DNA from 4 places in the Streptomyces sp. NPDC097595 genome. Region 2 is predicted to be linked to each of the others. Evidence: riboswitches for the same ligand, from Rfam matches in the RefSeq annotation. Region 2 holds a riboswitch; each other region holds the start of a gene.

Region 1 (4,186 bases), on a different contig from region 2:
ACGGCCTCGCCCGCCGTCGCCGGCCCCTGCCGCTCCGCACGGGTGCCGAAGCCCCGGCTTCCGCGCCGACCCCCGTGCGGTCCGCGGAGACGACCAGCGCCGCGAGCGCTGTCGTCACCGGCACGGAGGCGACCAGTCCGATCGAGCCGACGAGAGTGCGCACGATCTCCTCCGCCACCAGCTCGCTGTTGGCGACCGTCCCCACACTGCTCTGCGCGACCGTGAACAGCAGCAGGAGGGGCAGCGCGGCGCCCGCATAGGCGAGCACCAGGGTGTTGACCACGGAGGCGATGTGATCGCGGCCGATTCTGATCCCTGCCCGGTAGAGCTGCTTCGCAGTCATGGTGGGGTTCGCCTGGCGCAGCTCCCAGACCGCCGAGGTCTGGGTGACCGTGACGTCGTCGAGCACTCCCAGGGAGCCGATGATGACGCCGGCCAGCAGCAGTCCGCTCATGTCGATGTGCGGATACAGGCCGTGGATGAGGCCGGTGTTGTCGTCGGTGTTCCCGCTCAGGCTCGCCCAGCCGATGAAGAGCGAGCCGAGCAGCCCGATCAGCAGCAGTGAGATCAGGGTGCCGATGACGGCGACGGAGGTGCGGGCGGTCAACCCGTGGCAGATGTAGAGCGCGATCAGCATGATCGCTCCGGCCCCGACGACCGCCACCAGCAGCGGATTCGAGCCCTGCAGTATGGCCGGAAGGATGAACAGGGTCAGTACGGCGAACGACAGGGCGAGCGCCACCAGGGCCATGACCCCGCGCATCCTGCCCACGAGCACCACCGCGAGGGCGAAGATCCCGGCCAGCAGATACAGGGGGAACTTCCGGTTCACGTCCGTCACGGAGTACTGGAGGTCATGGGGCGCGTCGGGGGCGTACGCCACCACCACCCCCTGGCCCTCCCGCAGTTGCCTCGGCGCGTCCGGCTGGACGACCTCGACGAACCGGCGCCCCGAGTCGGGGCCGGTGGTGACCTCGACGGTGGCCTTCTCGCAGCGGCCGCCGGACGCCGGTCCGTCCTCGGGGGGTTGGGTCTCGCCGCTGACGGGAAGCTGGGCGGCGTTCACGTCCTTGCAGTCGACCTTGACGACGCTCACCACCTTTCCCTGCTGGGTCTGCCGGTCGAAACCGACACCGGTCCGTTCGTGCCCAGGCGCACCATTCGGCCAGAGCGCCACGAGGCCGACGAGTACGGCGGCCGCGAAGGGGATCAGCACGGCGGCGATCACCTTGCGCAGATGGGTGGAGACGGGTGCGGCCGGGCCATGGCTGTGCGTGTGCTGATGGCCCTGCGGTTCTGGGTCGCGATGAGGGGGCGTCACCGGCCGATCATCGCAAGAAGGAAGGGGCCCTCTGTTCAGCTCACCCGTCCGGGGGCTAGCGTGGTGGCACCTTTGCACACGCGGGAGCTCGGAGCACCGGGCTGAGAGGGCGCTGACCGCCGTACGACCGTACGGGAGACGCTGCGCCGACCGCCGAACCTGTTACCGGGTAATGCCGGCGTAGGGAGTAGGTCTCATGACCACATCGGACACACGCACGCCTGCCTCCAATCAGGGCGACGAGGCCGGGAAGTCCATCGGCTGGCACAAGGGATACGTCCAGGGGCCGCGCCCCGACATCCGGGTGCCGGTCCGCCAGGTGCACCTGACCAACGGCAAGGACGTGACGCTGTACGACACGTCCGGGCCGTACACCGACCCCGCGGTCGGGACCGACGTCCGGCGCGGCCTCGCACCGCTCCGGGAGAACTGGATCATCGCCCGCAGCGACACCGAGGAGTACGCGGGCCGCCCCGCCCGTCCCGAGGACGACGGGCTCAAGCACACCTCGCCACGGGGCGGGCTGCGCAATCTGGACGCGGTGTTCCCCGGCCGCCCGCGCCGCCCGCGGCGGAGCCGGGACGGACGGCCCGTCACCCAGCTCGCGTACGCCCGCAGGGGCGAGATCACCCCGGAGATGGAGTACGTCGCGGTCCGCGAGAACGTGCCGGCGGAGGTGGTGCGCGAGGAGATCGCGGCCGGTCGCGCGGTGCTGCCCGCCAACGTCAACCACCCGGAGACCGAGCCGATGATCATCGGAAAGCGGTTCCTGGTGAAGGTCAATGCCAACATCGGCAACTCCGCGGTGACGTCCTCCATCGAGGAGGAGGTGGACAAGATGACGTGGGCGACCCGGTGGGGTGCGGACACGGTCATGGACCTTTCCACCGGCCGCAACATCCACACCACCCGTGAGTGGGTTCTTCGCAATTCACCCGTACCGATCGGAACCGTCCCCCTCTACCAGGCCCTTGAGAAGGTCGACGGGCGGGCGGAGGAACTGACCTGGGAGATCTACAAGGACACCGTCATCGAGCAGGCCGAGCAGGGCGTGGACTACATGACGGTGCACGCCGGCGTACGCCTGCCGTACGTGCCGCTGACCGCGCGGCGCAAGACCGGCATCGTCTCCCGGGGCGGCTCGATCATGGCGGCGTGGTGCCTGGCGCACCACAAGGAGTCGTTCCTGTACGAGCAATTCGAGGAGCTCTGCGAGATCCTCGCGGCGTACGACGTGACGTACTCACTGGGCGACGGGCTGCGCCCCGGGTCGATCGCGGACGCCAACGACGAGGCCCAGTTCGCCGAACTGCGCACGCTCGGCGAACTGAACACGGTCGCCAAGCGGTTCGGCGTGCAGACCATGATCGAGGGGCCGGGACACGTCCCGATGCACAAGATCAAGGAGAACATCGACCTTCAGCAGGAGATCTGCGAGGAGGCGCCGTTCTACACGCTCGGCCCGCTGACCACCGACATCGCGCCGGCGTACGACCACATCACCTCGGGTATCGGGGCCGCGATGATCGCCTGGTGGGGGACGGCGATGCTCTGCTACGTGACGCCCAAGGAGCACCTGGGGCTGCCGAACCGGGACGATGTGAAGACCGGGGTCATCACGTACAAGATCGCGGCCCACGCGGCCGACCTGGCCAAGGGGCACCCGGGGGCGCAGGAGTGGGACGACGCGCTGTCGGACGCGCGGTTCGAATTCCGCTGGGAGGACCAGTTCAACCTGGCGCTCGACCCGGACACGGCGCGGGAGTTCCACGACGAGACCCTGCCCGCCGAGCCCGCGAAGACGGCGCACTTCTGCTCGATGTGCGGTCCGAAGTTCTGTTCGATGAAGATCAGCCACAGCATCAGCGAGCAGTTCGGCGGCGCGGAGAGCGCGGAGGCGACGGCCGAGGAGATCGCCGAGGGGATGCTCGGCAAGTCGCGTGAATTCGCGGCGGGCGGGAACCGGGTCTATCTGCCGTTGGCCGACTGACCTGCTACGGGACCGGTCGCGCACGGCTCCGGCGCCTGGTGCCGGAGCCGTGGCGGTCAGTCCAGTTCGTGCTCGGGACCGCCGAAGTCGGGGCTGGTGAAGTCCGGGCTGCTGTACGTGGGGCGGGGCGCCGCGGCCGGGCCCTCGTCCGGGCCGGCGAAGTCGGGCCTGCTGTAGCCGATCTTGGGGAGGCGGCCCGTCGGGCGGTGCGGGGCGGGGACCGCGGGACCGGCGGCGGGCTCGGCGAGGGCGTCGCGCAGGAAGGGCACGATGCCCCGCTCCAGCAGCGCCTGCCGCCAGGCGTCCTTGGCGCGGGCCACGTCGTCGGGCAGCTGTTCGCGGGCTTCCCGCGCGGACAGGGACGTCGAGCCGTTGCGCAGGGCGGCGATGAGCAGGCCGATGGCGGCGACGAAGATGGCGGCGGCCGTGACGGCGGCGAAGAACCAGCCGGCGTCCACCATGGGGCCGGCGAACGCCGGTGGCGGCTCCAGCATCTTCAGGAGGTAGCCGACCAGCAGGAATATGGCCGCCGCCGTACCCGCCAGCATTGGCGCCAGAACGGTGACGACCGCTCCTATGCCGGCCCCCGACTGGCCGAGGCCGTCCGGCGCTGCGCCGGAGGCCGTGTCCCGGGCGGTGGCGCGTGCTTCGTCGCGGACCTTCACGTACTGCACGTACTCCGCGGCGGCCGTGGCAGTGATCAGGGCGACGGCCGCCAGCGCCATGGTGCGCAGCTGGACGGCGTTGAGGCGTTCGCCGACGGCGGCCAGTTCCGGTCGTTCGTGTGCGTGACGCAGTGCGTCGTCGAGGAGCCGTTCGTACTCGGGCCGGTCCTCGGTCAGCAGGTGCGGAGCGCTGTTCATCTGCATCCCCCG
Region 2 (4,186 bases):
CCTGCGGCGGCTGCTGCGGAACTCCCTGTATTGACCCGGTTACCCCGTGAGCCGCCCCTCACCGCGACGCACCGGGACAGCTCCGCGCGTCTGCCACACTGGAAGAACCATGCCTAAGCCCGGAGAACTCACTTTCGTCGCGCCCCGCGGAGCCAAGAAGCCGCCGCGGCATCTCGCCGACCTCACGCCCGCCGAGCGCAGGGAGGCCGTCGCCGCGATCGGCGAGAAGCCGTTCCGCGCCCAGCAGCTCTCGCAGCACTACTTCGCGCGGTACGCGCACGACCCGGCCGAGTGGACCAACATCCCGGCCGGATCGCGGGACAAGCTCGCCGAAGCGATGTTCCCCGACCTGATGTCCGTCGTCCGGCACATCAGCTGCGACGACGACACCACCCGTAAGACCCTCTGGAAGCTGCACGACGGGACGCTGGTCGAGTCCGTCCTGATGCGCTACCCGGAGCGGGTCACGATGTGCATCTCCTCACAGGCCGGCTGCGGGATGAACTGCCCGTTCTGCGCGACCGGGCAGGCCGGTCTCGACCGCAATCTGTCGACCGCGGAGATCGTCCACCAGATCGTGGACGGCATGCGCGCGCTGCGCGACGGCGAGGTCCCGGGCGGGCCCGCCCGGCTCTCCAACATCGTGTTCATGGGCATGGGCGAGCCGCTGGCCAACTACAACCGCGTCGTCGGCGCGATCCGCCGGCTGACCGACCCCGAGCCCGACGGCCTCGGCCTCTCGCAGCGCGGGATCACCGTCTCCACCGTCGGCCTGGTGCCCGCGATGCTGCGGTTCGCCGACGAGGGGTTCAAGTGCCGCCTCGCGGTCTCGCTGCACGCCCCGGACGACGAGCTGCGCGACACCCTCGTGCCGGTCAACACCCGGTGGAAGGTGCGCGAGGTGCTGGACGCCGCGTGGGAGTACGCGGAGAAGTCGGGCCGCCGCATCTCCATCGAGTACGCCCTGATCCGCGACATCAACGACCAGGCGTGGCGCGGCGACCTGCTGGGCCGCCTCCTCAAGGGCAAGCGCGTCCACGTCAACCTGATCCCGCTCAACCCGACGCCCGGCTCCAAGTGGACCGCCTCGCGGCCCGAGGACGAGCGGGCGTTCGTGGAGGCCATCGCGAGCCACGGCGTCCCGGTCACCGTCCGCGACACCCGGGGCCAGGAGATCGACGGCGCCTGCGGGCAGCTGGCGGCCTCCGAGCGCTGAAAGCGGGCCCGGACCACGGCCGAAAACGGCCGTGTAGCCTGGGGCCGAAATCAACTTCATATTCCGACAGGGGAGCGCCACAGCGCTGAGAGTGCGGCACCAAGGACAGGTTGGCCGCAGACCCTCTGAACCTCGCCCGGGTCATTCCGGGTAGGAAGTTCGGACCTTACTCAAGCTGTTGCGCCCTGCCCGCTTCCGGCTCCGGCCGGTGTGCGGGCGGGGCCGCGTCTCTTCCTGGTCACTCCAGGAGGAATCACACATGAGCACCACCCAGAAGGCCGCGGTGGCGGCCGTCGCCGCCGCGCTCGGCGTCACCGCGCTGGCCGGCTGCGGAAGTTCCGACGACTCGGCTTCCGGTTCCGGTTCGACCAAGGGCACCGGCTCCAAGACCGTCACGCTGGTCAGCCACGACTCCTTCAACGCCTCCAAGGACGTCCTGAAGGAGTTCACCCGGGAGACCGGCTACACCGTCAAGGTCCTCAAGAGCGGGGACGCGGGCGCCGCCCTGAACCAGGAGATCCTGACCAAGGGCTCCCCGCGCGGCGACGTGTTCTTCGGCGTCGACAACACCCTGCTCTCGCGCGCCCTGGACAACGGCCTGTTCACCCCGTACGAGGCCAAGGGCCTGGACCGGGTCCCGGCCGATGTCCAGCTGGACGCGGACAAGCACCGGGTCACCCCGGTCGACACCGGTGACATCTGCGTCAACTACGACAAGAAGTACTTCGCCGACAAGAAGCTCGCGCCGCCGAAGACCTTCGCGGACCTGGCGAAGCCCGCGTACAAGGACCTGCTGGTCACCGAGAACGCCGCGACCTCCTCGCCCGGACTCGGCTTCCTCCTCGGCACCGTCTCCGCCTTCGGCGAGGACGGCTACCAGGACTACTGGAAGAAGCTGAAGGACAACGGCGTCAAGGTCGTGGACGGCTGGGAGCAGGCGTACAACGAGGAGTTCTCCGGCTCGGCCGGCGGCAGGAAGGCCAAGGCCGACCGCCCGCTCGTGGTCAGCTACGCCTCCAGCCCGCCCGTCGAGGTGCTTTACGCGGACCCGCAGCCGAAGACCGCCCCGACCGGGGTCGCCACCGGGACGTGCTTCCGCCAGATCGAGTTCGCCGGTCTGCTGGACGGCGCGAAGAACGAGGCGGGTGGCAAGGCCCTGCTGGACTTCCTCATCGGGAAGAAGTTCCAGGAGGACATGCCGCTCACCATGTTCGTCAGCCCGGTCGCGAAGGACGCGAAGGTGCCCGAGCTCTTCACCAAGTTCGGTGCCACCGCCGAGAAGCCGGCGACCGTCGCCCCGGACGCCATCGCCAAGAACCGTGAGCAGTGGGTCCAGTCATGGTCCTCGCTCGTAGTGAAGTAGCGAAGACTCCCGTACGCGGACCGGGCGCGCGCGGGAGATCCGCACGCGCCCGGGCCCGGCGCGGGACCGCGGTGCGGCTCGGCCTGATGGCCGTGCCCGTCGCGTTCTTCGCCGTGTTCTTCGCCTACCCGGTCGCCGCGATCGTGGGCCGGGGGCTCAAGGCGGACGGCGTCTGGCAGTTCGGCCGGTTCGGCGAGGTGCTGGCCCGGCCGGAGATCCTGGACGTCCTGTGGTTCACGCTGTGGCAGGCGCTCGCCTCGACCGCGCTGACCCTGCTGATCGCGCTGCCCGGCGCGTATGTCTTCGCCCGGTTCGAGTTTCCCGGCAAGCAGGTGCTGCGGGCCGTGGTCACGGTGCCGTTCGTGCTGCCGACCGTCGTCGTGGGCACCGCGTTCCTCGCGCTGCTCGGCCGCGGCGGGCTGCTGGACGAGCTGTGGGGCGTACGGCTCGACACCACTGTGTGGGCGATCCTGCTGGCGCACGTCTTCTTCAACTACGCGGTCGTCGTCCGCACCGTCGGCGGGCTCTGGGCGCAGCTCGACCCGCGCCAGGAGGAGGCCGCCCGGGTGCTGGGCGCGAGCCGGTTCACCGCCTGGCGCCGTGTCACGCTGCCCGCGCTCGCCCCGGCCGTGGCCGCCGCCGCGCTGATGGTTTTCCTCTTCACCTTCACCTCCTTCGGGGTCGTACAGATCCTCGGCGGTCCCGGATTCTCCACGCTGGAGGTGGAGATCTACCGGCAGACCGCGCAGCTGCTCGCCCTGCCCACGGCCGCGGTGCTGACGCTCGTGCAGTTCGCCGCCGTCGGCGCGATCCTCGCCGTGCACGCCTGGACCGTACGCCGCAGGGAGCGCGCGCTGAAGCTGGTCGACCCGGCGGTGACCGCGCGCAGGCCGCAGGGGGCCGGGCAGTGGACGCTGCTCGCCGGGGTCCTGCTGAGCGTGCTGCTGCTGGTCCTGCTGCCGCTCGCGGTACTCGTGGAACGCTCGCTCGGCGGTTCCGGTCTCGCCTACTACCGCGCGCTGACCTCGGCGGACGCCAACAGCGGTACGTTCCTGGTGGCGCCGATCGAGGCCATCGGCAACTCCCTGCGCTACGCCCTCGTCGCGACGCTGATCGCCCTCGTCGTCGGAGGGCTCGCCGCCGCCGCGCTGACCCGGCGGGCGGGCCGGCTCGTCCGGGGCTTCGACGCGCTGCTGATGCTGCCGCTCGGGGTCTCGGCGGTCACCGTCGGCTTCGGCTTCCTGATCACCCTGGACAAGCCGCCGCTGGACCTCCGTACCTCCTGGATCCTGGTGCCGCTCGCCCAGGCGCTGGTCGGGGTGCCCTTCGTCGTACGGACCATGCTGCCGGTCCTGCGCGCGGTGGACGCACGGCTGCGGGAGGCGGCGGCGGTGCTCGGGGCCTCGCCGCTGCGGGCCTGGCGCGAGGTGGACTTCCCGCTCGTACGGCGGGCTCTGCTGGTCGCCGCCGGGTTCGCGTTCGCCGTGTCGCTGGGCGAGTTCGGTGCGACCGTGTTCATCGCGCGGCCCGACAATCCGACGCTGCCGGTGGCCGTGGCGCGGCTGCTCGGCCGGTCCGGGGACCTCAACTACGGCCAGGCCATGGCC
Region 3 (4,186 bases), on a different contig from region 2:
ACCTCGTACACCTACCCCGGGTCCGACCACCGCGGAGTCCTGTCGGCGTCCCTGCCGGACGTCACCCGCTGGATCGACCGCCTCTTCGCCCGGCCGCGACGGTGAGCGGGAACTTGGCATCGCGCGCACCCTTTCCTGGCAACCCGCGCAGACCTTCACGGGTGCCCCGAAGGAGGCGCCGACCGGGGGACCGGCAGGCCCGCGTCCGCGCCGCGCCACGCACTTGAGCTGTCGCGGAGCTGTCACATACCCGATCTATTGTGTCCCTCGCGCCGCGTCGGACCCGGGGGAGGAGACGACGCGCGGGCGCACATGACGAGGGGGGTCTTGCATGTCGAACGCGAAGTCGGATCGGAAGAACCCGGCACCGGATGCCACGGCGGCGGCCCGCGCACAACTGGGCGCGGAGATGCGGAGGATCAAGGAGGGGGCTCAGCTCAGCTTCGGCGGGCTGGCCGACCGTACGCACTACAGCCGATCCTCGTGGGAGAGGTTCCTCAACGGCAAGCAGCTGCCGACCCCCGTGGCGGTCGAGCAGTTGGCGGCGGTGGCGGGCACCCCGCCGGAACCGCTGCTCGACCTGCTGGCCAGAGCCGGCGCGCCGGTCGCGGCAGGGCGGGACCGGGCCACGGACGCGCCCACCGCCGCCGGTGACACGGCCGCCGAGGCGCGGACGCCGGGCGAGCGGCCCGGGGTGTCGTGGCGGCGGCGCTGCGCGGTGATCGGGTACATCGCGGCGGGCGCCCTGATGGGCTCGGTGGCGACCGGGCTGCTCTCCCCGTACCTCGCGGGAGCGGACCAGGGCCCGGATGCCGCCACGACCCGTACCGAGAGCAAGAAGGCGAGCGGACAGGGCGCGGACCTCGTGCCCGGCGCGGGCGACATCAAGGTCAAGTGCACGTCGGCCACCTGCTGGCGCAACGACCCCCAGGCCATGGAGTGCCAGTGGGACGCCAAGACCGCCAAGAGCACCTATCTGCGCGGGATGCAGATCGAACTCCGTTACAGCGCCGCCTGCCAGGCGGTCTGGGGCCGGATCGAGGGCGGCGCCGTCGGCGACAAGGTGATCATCAAGGACGCCCGGGGGATGGAGCTGGACGCCTTCATCCGCTTCGAGCACGACTCGTACACCAAGATGCTCGGAGTCTCCAAGGAGGCGCCGCTCGACTCCATGAGCGTGTGCGGGGAGATCCCGTCGGAGAAGCAGATGCAGTGCGCGCCGACCGGAACGGCCAGGATGCCCTGACGAACGGGGCGCCGGGACCGGCGGACTGCCGCCGGTCCCGGGCCCGTTGAAGGGACCTCGGTACCTACGGGGGCAACCCGGCTTGTTTCCGGGAGCCCCGCGAGGGAGTCAGCGGACCCGGCGCATCCGCAGCGGCGCGTACACCGCGAGCGCCACGAGGAACGCCACCCCGTACGCCAGGTCCGCCCCGTGCAGCGCCTCGGCCACCGGGCCCACGTACAGGCCGGTGCTCATGAACGGGACCGCCGCCGCGAAGGCCACGGCGAACGCGGCGAGCGCCGGCCACCACGGGCGCGACCGGGCGTGCTCGGCCGCGAGGTCGACGGGGGCGCCGCGCCGGGCCCGGGCGCGGACCAGCCAGTCCACGGACACGATCGCCACGAAGCCGGGGATCCAGTAGCCGACGAGCAGCAGCACGTTCTGGAAGCGGGCCGTCGTGTCCGCCGCGTGCATCCACAGCACCAGCGGGAACCCCAGGGCGGCGGCGAGCGCCGCGGCCACCGGACGCGGCAGGCGTACCCCCATGGTCTGCAACGCGAGCGAACCGCTGTAGTCGTTCATCGCGTTGCTGCACAGCGCGGCCAGCGCCACCGCCAGCAGCCCGAACGCCCCGAGCGCGCCCCCGCCGAGCAGTGAGTCGATGCCGCGCGCGGTCTGGTCCGTGAAGACCGACGCACCCCACAGCCCGATCGTCTGGACCGCCACGAAGGAGGCGCTGATCCCGCCCAGCGTGCACCAGAACATGCGCGTCCGGGACGTCCCGCTCGGAAGATAGCGGCTGAAGTCGCTCGCGTACGGCGCCCAGGACAGCGCCAGGCTCAGGGCGATGGTGCAGGTCAGGACGAACGCCCCGGCCCGGTCCGCGCCGTGCACGGCCGAGGTGGTCACCGGGTCCACCCCGTTCAGGAGCTTCGTGGCGAGCACCGCGAAGGCGGCGGCCAGGGCGAACGTCATCACGGTCTGGAGCCGGTGGATCACCTCGTAACCCAGCACCCCGAGCGCACCCTGCGCGGCCATCATGACCAGGACCCCCAGCCAGAACGGCCAGCCGCACAGCTGCGCCAGCGCGTCCCCGCCGAAGAGGCCGATCAGGGCGTCCCAGGCGATGGACGACAGCCATTGCAAGGCGCCCGGCAGCACCACGCCCGGCCCGAACGCCAGCCGGGCGAGCGGAAGTTGCCCCGATCCGGTGCGACTGCCCCAGGTGCCCAGATACGCGGTGGGCGCGGCGCCGACGAGGGTGCCGAGCACGACGGCGGCGAGCGCGGTCGCGAAGTCCAGGCCGAGCGCGATGCCGACGGTGCCGGTGAAGACGCCGGTCATGGTCAGATTGGGCGCGAACCAGACGGTGAACAGCCGGCCCGCCCCGCCGTAACGGCGGTCCGCGGGGACCGGGGCTATCCCGTTCGCCTCGATGCGCAGATCGCCGGGGGCGGTGGGCATGCGCCCGCCGAAGGCGGCGCGCTCGTCCTGGGCATACGGCAACGACATGAAGACATCCCTCCGCCAGTGCTAACTGGTTCAGGTTCGACGGGTGTGATCTCAGCCCCGTGCGGGGCACCCCGTGTCCGGTGTGGCGGCCAGGATAGCGCCGGCCCGTCCGATGTCTTCGCAGGGGTCAGCTGAAGAGCTTCGCCACGAACGCGTGGAGGTTGTCGACGGTGCGCGCGATCTGCTCCTCCGTGGTCAGGCTCTCCTTGAACCGGGCCCCGGAGTCCACCTTCTTCTTGCCGCGCACATACAGCGAGCAGGCCAGATCGGTGCACATGTACAGGCCGACCGAATTGCCGTCGCGCCCGGCCGGACCGGTCTTGCGGGCGGTCATCAGGGAGACCCCGCTGCCCGGGTGCGTGGTCAGGCAGAGCGAGCACATGCTCCGGTGCAGGAAGCCGCGCTGCTGCGACGGGAAGCGCAGCGAGATCCCGGCGGGCTCGCCCTCGTGCTCGGTGACGATGTAGCTGCGTCCCGGCGCGGACAGGTCGCGCCAGCCGAGGAAGTCGAGGTCGTCCCACGGCAGCTCCTCGAAATCACGGGGGAGCGGCAGACGCTTGGCTTCCCCCTTGGAGCAATTCACGAACGATGAGCGGATGTCCTGCTCGGTCAGGGCCTTCATACCCACGAAGCTAACTCTGCCTATGGCCCCTAGGCAAACGATTAATTCAGTTAGGGGACCACCTGGGGCTCATTGGGTGCGAGGATGAGCCGGTGCACGGGCGGATGCGGGATGCCGAGGTCCGGGCGCCAGGTCGCGAGGATCTGCGCGGACGGGTCGAAGAGCGGCGAGGGGAGCGCGTCGAGCGTGGTCCACTCCCAGGTGCTGATGAGGTGCGGCTCGGTCACCCGCGCCGTGCCGGTGTCCACGCGCACCAGGGCGGCCATCGTCACGCGGTTGATCCCGCCGAGGGCGTCGTGCAGCATCGCGAAGACGGTGACCTCGTCCTCGGGGACCGTCAGCCCGGTCTCCTCGCGCAGTTCCCGTACGGCCGCCGCCGCGACGGACTCCGGCACCGGGTCGACCTTGCCGCCGGGCAGCTCCCAGGTGCCGCTGTGGTGCCGGCCGAGCAGGATCCGGCCCTGCGCGTCCTGCACGATCACCCCGACCCCCAGCGCGGCCTGGGCCTGGGGCGGCCGGGTGTTACGGGACGGGGCGAGGGGGTTCTCGGCGGCCATGGTGCTCCTCTGAAGGGGGCGGGACGGTGGGCGTTGAGGAGCCTACGGGGATGCCGCGTCCGCCCACCGCCGTCATACCGCCAGCCGCAGCGAGGTCTCCGAGACCCCGAGCCGTACGCTCTGCCCCCACGTCAGCTCCAGCGCGTCCGCCTCCATCCCGTCGCCGAACACCACCACTCGGTCCGACTCCACGGTCAGCCGCAGCCCCTGACCGGGCCCCAGCTCGCCCGAGACGAACGACGTGCCGGTCGACGGCGAGGGCCACGCCTC
Region 4 (4,186 bases), on a different contig from region 2:
CGCCCGGCCGTCGGCGAGGACGCCTCCGCGAAGTGGCGGCGCGGGATGCGCCCGGCCCGGTACGCGAGCCGTCCGCCCTCCACCGCGTGCCGCATCGCGGCGGCCATCAGCTCCGGCTCCTGGGCCCGGGTCACCGCTGAGGCGAGCATCACAGCGGAGCACCCCAGCTCCATCGCGAGCGCCGCGTCCGAGGCGGTCCCGGCGCCGGCGTCCAGGATCACCGGGACCCCGGCCCGCTCGGTGATCAGCTGGAAGTTGTGCGGGTTGCGGATGCCCAGGCCCGAGCCGATGGGGGAGCCGAGCGGCATGACCGCCGCGCACCCCACGTCCTCCAGCTTCCGGGCCAGGACCGGGTCGTCGTTGGTGTACGGCAGCACGGTGAAGCCGTCGTCCACCAGGATCTCGGCGGCGTCCAGCAGCTCGACCGGGTCGGGCAGCAGCGTCCGCTCGTCGGCCACCACCTCCAGCTTCACCCAGTCCGTGCCCAGCGCCTCCCGGGCCAGCCGGGCGGTGAGCACGGCCTCCCCGGCGGTGTAGCAGCCGGCGGTGTTCGGCAGCACCCGGATGGACAGCTTCCGCAGCACGGAGAGCACCGAGCCCTGCACGGTCGGGTCGAGGCGGCGCATCGCGACGGTGGTCAGCTCGGTGCCGGACGCGATCAGCGACCGCTCCAGCACGTCGAGGCTGGGCGCCCCGCCGGTGCCCATGATCAGCCGCGAGGTGAACTCGCTGCCGCCGAGGGTGAACAGGTCGTCGGACATCGTCAGCCTCCCTGGACCGCGGTCAGGACCTCGACCCGGTCGCCGTCGGCGAGCGCGGCGGCGGGCCACTGGCCGCGCGGCACCACGGTCTCGTTGAGCGCGGCGGCCACCCCCGCCGTCGCGTCGGTCAGCGTCGCGACGAGGGCCTCCAGGGTGGTGCCCGGCGCGACGGCGGCCGGGGCGCCGTTCACGGACACGGTGAGCGGGGTGGGCTCGGTCATGCGGGCTGCTCCTGGGGTGCGGGGACCGGGGCGAACCGGCCGGGGGAGAAGGGGCGGGCCGCCTCGGGCAGCTCGCCGTCGGCCAGCAGCGACGCCATGGCGTCCCCGGTGACAGGGGTGAGCAGCACGCCGTTGCGGCCGTGGCCGGTGGCGAGGTGGAGGCCGGGCAGCGCGGTGCGGCCGAGCAGCGGGGCGTTGTCGGGGGAGGCGGGGCGCAGACCGGCGCGGGTCTCGGTGAGCGGCAGCTCGGTGATGCCGGGCACCAGCTCGTGGGCGTCGCGCAGCAGCTCGTAGACGCCGCCCGCCGTGACGGTGGTGTCCCAGCCCATCTCCTCGGTGGTGGCGCCGACGACCAGCTCGCCGTTCTCGCGCGGTACGAGATAGACGTGGCTGCCCCGGACCACCGCGCGCACGGTGCGCGAGAGGAAGGGGGCGTACGCCGGGGGCACGGTGAGGCGCAGCACCTGGCCCTTGACCGGGCGCACCGGCGGCAGGACGTGGGCGGGGACCCCGGCGAGCCGGCCGCTGAGGCTGCCCCCGGCGAGCACGACCTGGCCGGCGGCCACCTCCGTACCGTCGTCGAGCACGGCGCCCACGGCCCGGTCCGCGACCACGGAGAGGCGGTCGGCACGGCGGCGGTGGAAGACCACTCCGGCCCGTTCGCAGGCGGTGAGCAGCGCGGCGGCGAGGCGGCGCGGATCGACCTGGTGGTCGCCGTCCACCCGGAGGCCGCCGCGCACGCCCGGGGCGAGCATCGGTTCCAGGCGGCGGCACTCGCGCCCGGTCAGCCACTCCGAGTCCAGGCCCGAGCGGCGTTGCAGCTCGTGGAGTTCGCGCAGGTGGGCGCGGTCGTCGGCGTCGAGCGCGACGGCCAGGGTGCCGCAGGCCCGGAAGCCGATGTCCTGCCCGCTCGCCTCCTCCAGCTCGGCCGTGAACTCCGGATAGTCCCGGGCGGAGGCGAGGTTGAGCGCGAGCAGCGTCTCCTCGCCGTAGTGCAGCTCGGTGACGGCGGCCAGCATTCCGGCCGCGACCCGGGCCGCTCCGCCGCCCGGCTCGGGGTCGGCGAGCGCGACGGCCAGACCGCGCCGCGCGGCCCGCCAGGCGGTCACCAGGCCGATGATGCCGCCCCCGATGACGAGGACGTCGGACCCTTCGGTGGGATGGGTGCGCATTGGCGTCCAGCCCCTCCCTTCGCCGGCATGACCCGGATCAGGTTCGTACGGTCGGAGGCCGCCCAGCCTCCCTCTCAGCCCGGTGCGTCCGGGCTCCCGCGTGTCTTACGGTGGCCACCCTAAACCCCGCCCGGCGGACCGGGTAGGGAGGGCCGGGGGAGGGGGCGCCCTTTCCTGATGGCTCGTCAGCTACGTAAGGTGGACAGGTGAGCGAGCAGCAGCGGGCAGAGCGGACGGAACGCCGGGTCGTCGTCGCGGGCGCGGGCATGGCGGGCGTGCAGACCGCCGTCGCCCTGCGGGAACAGGGCTTCACCGGCCCCGTCACCCTGATCGGCGCCGAACCGCACCAGCCCTACGACCGGCCCCCGCTGTCCAAGGCGGTGCTGCTGGGCAAGGCCGAGGAGTCCGCCTTCGACATCGACTTCGAGGGGCTGGACATCGCCCTGCGCCTGGGCTGCGAGGTCACCGGGGTCCGCGCCGGCGCCCACGAACTCGACACCTCCGAGGGCCCGGTCCCCTACGACGTCCTGGTCCTCGCCACCGGCGCCGAACCCGTCGCCCTGCCCGGCTCCGACGGCGTCCCCGGCGTCCATCTGCTGCGCACCCTCGACGACGCGGCCCGGCTGCGGCCCGTCCTGGAGGCCGGGCACCCCGTCGTGGTCGTCGGCGCCGGCTGGATCGGCGCCGAGTTCGCCACCGCCGCCCGCGCCGCCGGCTGCGAGGTCACCGTCGTGGAGGCCGCCGACCGCCCCCTGGCCGGAGCGCTGCCCGCCCAGGTCGCCGCCCCGATGGCCGCCTGGTACGAAGAGAGCGGCGCCCGGCTCCTCACCGGCGCCCGGGTCGCCCGCGTCGAGCCCGGCACGGTGGTCCTCGCCGACGGGCGGACCCTCCCGGCCGGCGCGGTCGTCGTCGGCATCGGCGCCCGCCCCGCCACCGGCTGGCTCGCCGGCTCCGGCATCGCCCTCGGGCCCGAGGGCTCGGTGACCGCCGACGCGGCGCTGCGCACCTCGCTCCCCGATGTGTACGCGGTCGGCGACTGCGCCTCCTTCCCCTCGGCCCGCTACGGCACCCGCCTGGTCGTCCACCACTGGGACAACGCCCTCCAGGGGCCCAGGACCGCCGCCGCCCACATCGCGGCGGAGGACGCCGACATCCCGCCGTACGACCCCGTGCCCTACTTCTGGTCCGAGCAGTTCGGCCGCTTCGTGCAGTACGCCGGGCACCACGCGGACGCGGACACCCTGCTGTGGCGCGGCGACCCGGCCGGGCCCGCCTGGTCGGTGTGCTGGCTGCGCGACGGCGCCCTGGTCGCGGTGCTCGCGGTGAGCCGCCCGCGCGACCTGGCGCAGGGGCGCCGGCTCATCGAGGCGGGTGCCCTGCTCGACGCGGACCGGGCCGGGGACCCCTCCGTACCGCTGAAGTCGGCGACGCTCGGGCCGTCCACGCGTCCCTGAAGAGCCGAGTCCGGGTTTCGGCTGTCAGTCCGGGATGGCAGGCTTGTCCCGTGACCGAGATTGACGCAAAGACCGATGCACTCGTCCCTGCCTGGCTCTACCTGCCCGACATCGCGGAAATGCTCGATGTCGAGGTGACGCGTGTGCGGCAGCTGGTCAAGGAGGGCCAGCTCATCGCCGTACGCCGTGGGGAGAACCGGGCACTTCAGGTGCCCGCCGCCTTCATCGACGGCGACAAGGTGGTCAAGGGCCTCTCCGGGACCCTGACCCTCCTGAAGGACGACGGCTACTCCGACGAGGAGATGCTCGAATGGCTCTTCACCCCCGACCCGTCCCTGCCGGGCACGCCCGCGCAGGCACTGAGTGAGAATCGCGGCACGGAGGTGAAGCGCCGCGCCCAGGCGCTCGCCGTCTGACCGCACCGGGAAGCGGGCCGCACCGCGCGAGCGGGCGGCCCGCTTCCCCGCGCCGCACCACCGATCCGCCGCCACCGTCCCCGGGGGGAACCGCACCATGTCCACGCCTCGCACCCAGCTGTCCGACGCCCGGCTCTACCTGTGCACGGACGCCCGCAGGCG

The links. A riboswitch is a leader RNA that binds a small molecule or an ion and turns the genes downstream of it on or off. The one in region 2 is predicted to bind thiamine pyrophosphate.
Region 1: it holds a riboswitch for thiamine pyrophosphate, as region 2 does, so the genes downstream of both, thiC (phosphomethylpyrimidine synthase ThiC) here and ACIQZN_RS04610 (thiamine ABC transporter substrate binding subunit) in region 2, are expected to answer to the same signal.
Region 3: it holds a riboswitch for thiamine pyrophosphate, as region 2 does, so the genes downstream of both, ACIQZN_RS01450 (purine-cytosine permease family protein) here and ACIQZN_RS04610 (thiamine ABC transporter substrate binding subunit) in region 2, are expected to answer to the same signal.
Region 4: it holds a riboswitch for thiamine pyrophosphate, as region 2 does, so the genes downstream of both, thiO (glycine oxidase ThiO) here and ACIQZN_RS04610 (thiamine ABC transporter substrate binding subunit) in region 2, are expected to answer to the same signal.

Annotation. Positions count from the first base shown of each region.
Region 1 covers NZ_JBIWCN010000020.1:94,127-98,312, forward strand. The annotation lists gene ACIQZN_RS27525 (YibE/F family protein) at 1-1,321, opposite strand, end outside; TPP riboswitch at 1,392-1,525, shown strand; gene thiC (phosphomethylpyrimidine synthase ThiC) at 1,518-3,311, shown strand; gene ACIQZN_RS27535 (hypothetical protein) at 3,368-4,180, opposite strand.
Region 2 covers NZ_JBIWCN010000002.1:431,778-435,963, forward strand. The annotation lists gene rlmN (23S rRNA (adenine(2503)-C(2))-methyltransferase RlmN) at 110-1,216, shown strand; TPP riboswitch at 1,275-1,391, shown strand; gene ACIQZN_RS04610 (thiamine ABC transporter substrate binding subunit) at 1,476-2,579, shown strand; gene ACIQZN_RS04615 (ABC transporter permease) at 2,666-4,186, shown strand, end outside.
Region 3 covers NZ_JBIWCN010000001.1:328,006-332,191, forward strand. The annotation lists gene ACIQZN_RS01440 (lipase family protein) at 1-105, shown strand, start outside; gene ACIQZN_RS01445 (helix-turn-helix domain-containing protein) at 332-1,246, shown strand; gene ACIQZN_RS01450 (purine-cytosine permease family protein) at 1,355-2,737, opposite strand; TPP riboswitch at 2,728-2,821, opposite strand; gene ACIQZN_RS01455 (FBP domain-containing protein) at 2,865-3,359, opposite strand; gene ACIQZN_RS01460 (NUDIX hydrolase) at 3,410-3,916, opposite strand; gene ACIQZN_RS01465 (hypothetical protein) at 3,989-4,186, opposite strand, start outside.
Region 4 covers NZ_JBIWCN010000006.1:277,691-281,876, forward strand. The annotation lists gene ACIQZN_RS12700 (thiazole synthase) at 1-761, opposite strand, end outside; gene thiS (sulfur carrier protein ThiS) at 764-982, opposite strand; gene thiO (glycine oxidase ThiO) at 979-2,154, opposite strand; TPP riboswitch at 2,152-2,264, opposite strand; gene ACIQZN_RS12715 (NAD(P)/FAD-dependent oxidoreductase) at 2,361-3,608, shown strand; gene ACIQZN_RS12720 (Rv2175c family DNA-binding protein) at 3,659-4,024, shown strand; gene thiE (thiamine phosphate synthase) at 4,122-4,186, shown strand, end outside.